3 regions of the Streptomyces sp. NPDC048254 genome follow, and region 2 is predicted to be linked to each of the others. Evidence: riboswitches for the same ligand, from Rfam matches in the RefSeq annotation. Region 2 holds a riboswitch; each other region holds the start of a gene.
The links. Region 2 has a riboswitch for cobalamin ahead of ACGFZQ_RS35380 (ABC transporter substrate-binding protein). Riboswitches for the same ligand answer to the same signal wherever they lie in the genome.

Region 1: linked by a shared signal. The riboswitch ahead of ACGFZQ_RS09210 (ribonucleoside-diphosphate reductase subunit alpha) and the one ahead of ACGFZQ_RS35380 (ABC transporter substrate-binding protein) in region 2 are both predicted to bind cobalamin.
Region 3: linked by a shared signal. The riboswitch ahead of ACGFZQ_RS46100 (cobalamin biosynthesis protein) and the one ahead of ACGFZQ_RS35380 (ABC transporter substrate-binding protein) in region 2 are both predicted to bind cobalamin.

What each region holds. Positions count from the first base shown of each region.
Region 1 covers NZ_JBICZJ010000002.1:856,272-858,522, forward strand. The annotation lists gene ACGFZQ_RS09210 (ribonucleoside-diphosphate reductase subunit alpha) at 1-1,091, opposite strand, end outside; cobalamin riboswitch at 1,216-1,348, opposite strand; gene ACGFZQ_RS09215 (GNAT family N-acetyltransferase) at 1,346-1,876, opposite strand; gene ACGFZQ_RS09220 (ATP-binding protein) at 2,059-2,251, shown strand, end outside.
Region 2 covers NZ_JBICZJ010000015.1:185,050-187,300, reverse strand. The annotation lists gene ACGFZQ_RS35390 (CbtA family protein) at 1-573, shown strand, start outside; gene ACGFZQ_RS35385 (hypothetical protein) at 828-1,058, shown strand; cobalamin riboswitch at 1,100-1,277, shown strand; gene ACGFZQ_RS35380 (ABC transporter substrate-binding protein) at 1,325-1,834, shown strand; gene pgm (phosphoglucomutase (alpha-D-glucose-1,6-bisphosphate-dependent)) at 2,083-2,251, shown strand, end outside.
Region 3 covers NZ_JBICZJ010000026.1:69,695-71,945, reverse strand. The annotation lists gene ACGFZQ_RS46105 (cobyric acid synthase) at 1-427, opposite strand, end outside; gene ACGFZQ_RS46100 (cobalamin biosynthesis protein) at 424-1,395, opposite strand; cobalamin riboswitch at 1,495-1,637, opposite strand; gene ACGFZQ_RS46095 (hypothetical protein) at 1,778-2,005, opposite strand; gene ACGFZQ_RS46090 (inorganic phosphate transporter) at 2,025-2,251, opposite strand, start outside.

The sequences.
Region 1 (2,251 bases), on a different contig from region 2:
ACCAGCTCCGGCACGTCGGCCGGGGAGAACAGGGACCACTGCCCGTCGGCGTTCACCCGGCGCATGAACTCGTCCGGGACCCAGTGCGCGAGGTTCAGGTTGTGCGTACGCCGGGCGTCCTCACCGGTGTTGTCGCGCAGCTCCAGGAACTCCTCGATGTCGGAGTGCCAGGTCTCCAGGTAGACCGCGGCGGCGCCCTTGCGCCGGCCGCCCTGGTTCACCGCGGCCACCGAGGCGTCCAGGGTCTTCAGGAACGGCACGATGCCGTTGGAGTGCCCGTTGGTGCCGCGGATCAGCGAACCGCGGGAGCGGATCCGGCTGTACGAGAGACCGATGCCGCCGGCGTGCTTCGAGAGCCGGGCCACCTGGTGGTAGCGGTCGTAGATGGAGTCCAGCTCGTCCTTCGGGGAGTCGAGGAGGTAGCAGGACGACATCTGGGGGTGCCGGGTACCGGAGTTGAAGAGGGTGGGGGAGGAGGGGAGGTAGTCGAGCCGGCTCATGAGCCGGTAGAGCGCGGCGACTTCGGCCAGGGCGCGGGAGGTGTCGTCCTCTGCCAGGCCGGCGGCGACGCGGAGCATGAAGTGCTGGGGGGTCTCGATGACCTTGCGGGTGATCGGGTGCCGGAGCAGGTAACGGCTGTGCAGGGTGCGCAGGCCGAAGTAGCCGAAGCGGTCGTCGGCGTCCGGGTCGACCAGGGCGTCCAGGCGGGCCGCGTGCAGGCGCACGAACTCGGCGGTGCGGTCGGCGATGAGGCCCTCGCGGTGGCCGACGGCGACGGACTCCGTGAAGGACGTCACGCCCTGCGAGGCGGCCTCGGCGCGGATCGAGACCGTCAGCAGCCGGGCGGCGAGCCGGGAGTAGGCGGGGTCCTCGGAGATGAGGCCGGCGGCCGCCTCGGTGGCCAGCTCGCGCAACTCCGACTCGTCGGCCCGCGCGGACCGGCCGCGCAGCGCGGCGGCGGCGACCCGGCCGGGGTCGGCGTCGGGGAGGTCGGCGGTCAGCTCGGTCAGGGTCCGCAGCAACGCGGTGCCGGGGCCGTCCTCGTCCACAGAGATGGTCGCTGAAGCCGGTTCGGCTGGCGCGATGGTCACGTGGGGCTCTCCCTCGCTCGGCACGGGGCCTGGCGGAGGGCAGGAGGCAGCACACGGGCGCACGCACGCGTGTCGCGTCCCCGGCCCACTCCACGAGGCCCGGACGTCAGAACACCCGGGCCGGACGGCCGGGTGTGCTGTCGGCAGGTCCTCGGACTGACACTTGTGCACAGATATGCGCAAGTACACCGTTGCGGGACAGTTCCGGATTCGCACCGGATTCCCCTGCTGCGACAGCGAGCATGAGCATACATCTAGTGCCGGGTCGCGGTGTCACCCCCACATGTTGTGTCGCGGTGGTGTCGGAGTGTCAGCTCGTAGGTGAGGAGAGTGATGTCGTCCAGGTGCGGCACGGGATTCCAGTCCCGCTCGGGTGTGCGGACGAAGCCGAGGCGTTCGTAGATCCGGTGGGCGGTGTGCATGCTCCGCTGGCTCGACAGGACGACGGCCGTGCAGCCCTCCGTGGCCCGCGCGCGGTCGACGCAGGCGCGGACGAGGGCCTCGTGCGCGACCGCGAGCGCCCTGATCTCGGCCTCGCCGGGGCGCGCGATGTCGGCGATCGGGCCGGGACCGGCGACGAAGGTGACTCCGCCGAGGAGTCGCTCGCCGTCCACGGCCACGAGCACCTCGGCGGCGGCCGCCCGGTGTGCCACGTCCTTCAGCACGGGCAGGTACTCGTCGCCCTCGCCGTAGTCGAGGAGGCCGTCCTGGAGGTAGGCCTGGGCGGTGATCTCACCGAGGGGTCCGTATTCGGCCGGGTCCGCGGGCCGGATCGTGATGTCCATGGTGCCGAGTCTGCCGGAGGGCTCCGACCACGTGCTCCCGGTTTTCCAGGGGGTGTTCCGGCCCTGTCCGGCGGTGGGGCAGCCGAGTTGCGTGGTGCGACGGTAGTGCTTCCATGGAGTTAGGTGCCCGCGGGTCCTCCGTGCCGAGAGCTGGTCTCGGAAGGCTCGGAAGGAGAGGCGCCATGTCGAGAATCGTCCGTCACCCGCCGGGCAAGGTCCGGCCACGCAGTGCGCCGATGGCGACGCTGGACGCGAGGCGGGCGTGGCGTCGGCTCCGGCGGTTCTTTCTGGGGCACTGGCACCGTCTGACCATCTGGCTGGAGGCCCGCCGTAACACCACCCGCTCCAAGAACTGGCGTCGGTGGTGGTCGTACA
Region 2 (2,251 bases):
TCCACCGCCGGCCTGGCCACCGGTGTGCTGCTCTACGGGGTCGCTTTCGGCGGCATCGCCGCCCTCGCCTACTGCTTCGCCCTCGGCCGCGTCGGCCGCTTCTCGCCACGGGCGACGGCGCTGCTGCTGTCCGGGTGCGCGCTGTTCGCCGTGTACGTGGTGCCGTTCCTGAAGTACCCGGCCAACCCGCCGTCGGTGGGCGACCCGGACACCATCGGCAAGCGGACCACGCTGTACTTCCTGATGATGGTGCTCAGCGTGCTCCTGGCGGTCGCCGCGACCATCCTGGGCAAGCGGCTCCGGCCGAGCCTCGGCACCTGGTGGGCGACCGTGGTCGCGGTGGCCGCGTTCGCGGTCGTCATCGGGCTGGCGTACCAGTTCCTGCCGACCATCAACGAGGTACCGACGGACTTCCCGGCCACCCTGCTGTGGCGGTTCCGGCTCTCCGCGCTGGCCATCCAGCTGGTGCTGTGGGGCGGATTCGGCCTGCTCTTCGGCGAGTTGGCCGAACGGCAGCTCAACCCCAGGCCGGCGAAGGCCCCGGCCGGGCGGACGGTTCCCGCCGCCCACTGAACGATTCACGTCACGCGAGGGCCCTTCGGAACCATCCGGGGGCCCTCTCGCGTTCTCCGGGAACCGACCCAGCAGGCGAGGACGAGCAAGGCGAGGAGCGGAGGACCCGAGTGGCCAGACACCCTCAGCCACGCCGCATCACCCTCGGCGGTCACGAGGCCGTCGCCCTCACCGTCCGCGAGTACGAGTAACTGATCGCCAGCCGCTGGCAGATCGGCGGTCAGAGCGCCCGGGTACGGGTGCTCGCCCAGCAGGTGAAGCGGACCGAACGGCTTCTGAACGAGTTGGAGAGCCTGGTCAGCGACCACGCGGACTGCCACGAGCCGGACTGCCGTGAGCCGGATGGCCCGCCGGCGTCGGAGTGCCACGCCGCGTCGGCCGCGGGCGACGCGGCGGACGCCGAGTGCCTGCGCTGCGCGATAGCGGACCTGCTCCGCCGCCACCGCCCCCGGCCCCGCGACCAGGCCCGCGACCCGGCCACCTGACGCCGGTCAGCGACGGCGGCCGTATCCCGCCCGGCGCGTTGGGATAGCCTGGCGGAGCCAGTCGTGCCACATCCGTGGTCAGGGAATCCGGTGCGAATCCGGAGCTGACGCGCAGCGGTGAGGGGGACGGGCGGGGCAAAGTGCCACTGGGAGACCGGGAAGGCGCCTCGTCCGGACGAACCCGAGTCCGAAGACCTAGCTGGCACCTCCGTCCTCCGGGGGACTCCGTAGGCCAGGCTCCGCGTACGAGCCCCGACCCCTGAGGCATACCCGTGCTCCGCACCCCCGCGCTTCTCCTCACGTCCGACCTGCTGCTCACCGCATGCGGCTCCTCCGGCGACGGCGGCGACGCCACGTCGCGGCAGGCGTCCGTCGCGGGCTATCCGCGCACCCTCGGCAACTGCGGCCACCAGGTCACGCTCGAATCGGCTCCGGAACGGGCCGTCTCCCTCAACCAGGGCACCACCGGGATCCTGCTCTCCCTCGGCCTCGCCGACCGCATGGCCGGTACGGCGACCTGGACCGACCCGGTGATGAAGGGACTGGAGAAGGCCAGCGCGTCCGTCCCGCGGCTCGCCGGCAACAACCCCTCCTTCGAGAAGGTCCTGGACGCCGAACCCGACTTCGTCACCGCCTCCTTCGTCTCCACCCTCGGCAAGGGCGGGGTCGCCACCCGCGAGCGGTTCGAGAAGCTCGGCGTGCCCACCTACGTTGCGGGCGAGAGGGAGTTCTCCACGGTGCGGCCTCTCGTGAGTGCCCGGGGGCACGGGAGTTGACTGATATTCAGTATGTCCCGTCACGCGCTTTCCGGAACGTCCGCCGCGCCCGTCGGGGAGCCGTTCGGCCGAGCCTCGATGGGGCATCTTCGAGTCGCGTGCCCCGGGAACGCCGCGGCTGCTGTGAACCAGCCGTGAACCCGCGGTGTCTTCGGCGGCTGTGCCGGTGCCGCACTCGCGTCCGCCGCCGCTGACAAGGAAAGATGGGCGTCCAGCGATCGATCAACGACTGCGGAGGAAGTGGACTCATGCCGCATGAGCGAGCGGGCCGGCCGGCGGCTCCGGAGGACCTCGTCGACGTGGCCCGGCTGGTCACGGCGTACTACGCACTGCACCCCGACCCGGCCGACCCGGCCCAGCGGGTGGCGTTCGGCACCTCGGGGCACCGCGGATCGTCGCTGACGACCGCGTTCAACG
Region 3 (2,251 bases), on a different contig from region 2:
TGATCTCCGCCGGACTGCCCGCCCCCTCACAGATCACCGCGTCATACGTGCCCCGCAACTCGGCGAGACAGTCGAGCACGGTCCCGAGCAGCTTCTGCTGCCGCCCGCCGTGGTAGCCGCGCGCACTCAGCTCGCCGACCGGTTTCCCGAGCAGCACGACCTGACTGCTCTGCTCGCCGCCCGGCTTGAGCAGCACGGGGTTCATCAGCGCGGTCGGCTCGATGCGGCAGGCCTGCGCCTGCATGGCCTGCGCCCGCCCGATCTCGGCGCCCTCGCGCGTGACGAAGGAGTTGAGGGACATGTTCTGGGCCTTGAACGGCGCGACCTTCACGCCCTGCCGCACCAGCCACCGGCAGATACCGGCGGTGACCACGCTCTTGCCGGCGTCGGAGGTGGTACCGGCGACGAGGAGACCTCCGTTGTTCATGAGGAACTCCCCGGGAGCCGCACGGCCGACCGCGACCGCTGCCCTCGCAGCAGGGCCCCGGCCGCACTCACCCCCCACGCCAGCCACCCCACCCGCCGTGACAACCGCACCGCCCGCTCGATGTCCGCGACTTCCACCGCACGCCCCTCCCCGTTCAGCACCGGCCGGTGCTCGACCCGCCCGCCGTATGACAAGGTCCCGCCGAGCCGTACCCCCAACGCCCCCGCGAACGACGCCTCCACCGGCCCGGCGTTGGGACTCGGGTGCTTCGCCGCGTCGGACCGCCAGGCCCGCACGGCCCCCTTGGTGTCATCTCCGGCGACGGCGGCCAGTACGGCGGTGAGCCGCGCCCCGGGCCACCCCGCCATGTCGTCCAGCCGCGCCGAGGCCCACCCGTACCGCCGGTACCGGGCCGACTTGTGGCCCACCATGGCGTCCAGGGTGTTGACGGCCCGGAACCCGAGCAGCCCCGGCACCCCGCCCACGGCCCCCCACACCAGCGCACCCACGACCGCGTCACTCGTGTTCTCGGCGACGGACTCCACGACCGCCCGGGCGATCCCGTCGGCGTCCAGGGCCTGCGGATCCCTTCCGCACAGATGCGGCAGCCGGGCCCGTGCGGCCTCGACGTCCCCCGCCTCCAGGGCGCGCCCGATGGCACCGGCCTCCCGGGCGAGTGAAGTGCCCCCGACGACGGCCCAGGTGGCGGTCGCGGTGAGCGCGACGGCCGCGGCGGTGGACGGTCGTACGAGCCGCTGGGCCAGGGCACCCAGAGTCACGGCGCCGCCGGCGCACACCGCGGTGTGCAGTGCGCCCCACCCGCGGTGGTCCCGCCACAGCACTTGTTCGACGGACCCGGCCGCCCGGCCGAACGCGGCGACCGGATGCCCCCGGCGCGGATCGCCGAGCAGCAGATCGCCGAGAAGGCCGGCGGCGGCGCCGTACGCGAAGACGCGACCGGCACCCATCGGCTCAGCCCGCCGCGGGGGCGGGAAGGAGCCGGGTACTCAACCTCGAACGGCAGCCGCACATGGCGATATGTCCTCACTCAGGGTGTCCACGCCCTGGTTCGACGAGACCGGCGGTGAGAGTTCCTGGCTCCCGGGGATTGCTACCCCGGTGACAGTGGCGGGACCGCGCCGGATTCGCACCGGCTTCCTCTCTTGCCGCCGTACTTGGCTCCGGAAGTCCACCACGCCCCCGGAAGAGCCGTCAACTTGCCGTTGACCTGCGAGGGGAGTGTGTGGGAAGGCCCACACCGGTGGGCCGGCGGGGCCTGTGGGGCATGCCGAAGGCTCCTCCCGAGCGGGTCGGGGAGGAGCCTTCGCCGGTCGCGAGCGGCCGGCCCGGTCAGGCCTTGGCCACGATCAGGTGGATGCCGTAGGCCACGGCGGCCGCGCAGGCCGCGAAACACAGGTAGGCGGCGGTCACGGCCAGGGCCGCCGAGTTGCCCTGGGCCGTGGCGCGTTCACGGGCGGAGAGGCCCTTGATGCCGAGGGTGAAGAGGGCCACCATGCCCACGGTGACCACGAGGCTGACGCCGAAGACGGAGCCGATGGCTGCCCAGTCGATGTTCATGTCGGTTCTTCCTCGGGGGTCAGACGGTCGCGGCCGGGTCGGTGGCGGTGACCGGCGCGGGTGACGGGGCGGGGGACAGGATCGTGGCGGTGAGGTCGTCGGTCACCGGGCCCGCGGGCGGCGGGGTCACGGCGGCCATCGCCGCGGTCACCACGCCGGCCGGCTCGGTGCCGTCGGTGTCGTTGACGTTGGCGCTGTCCACGACCTCGCGGCGGGAGAGCTTCCAGATCGCGGCGCTGGAGGCGA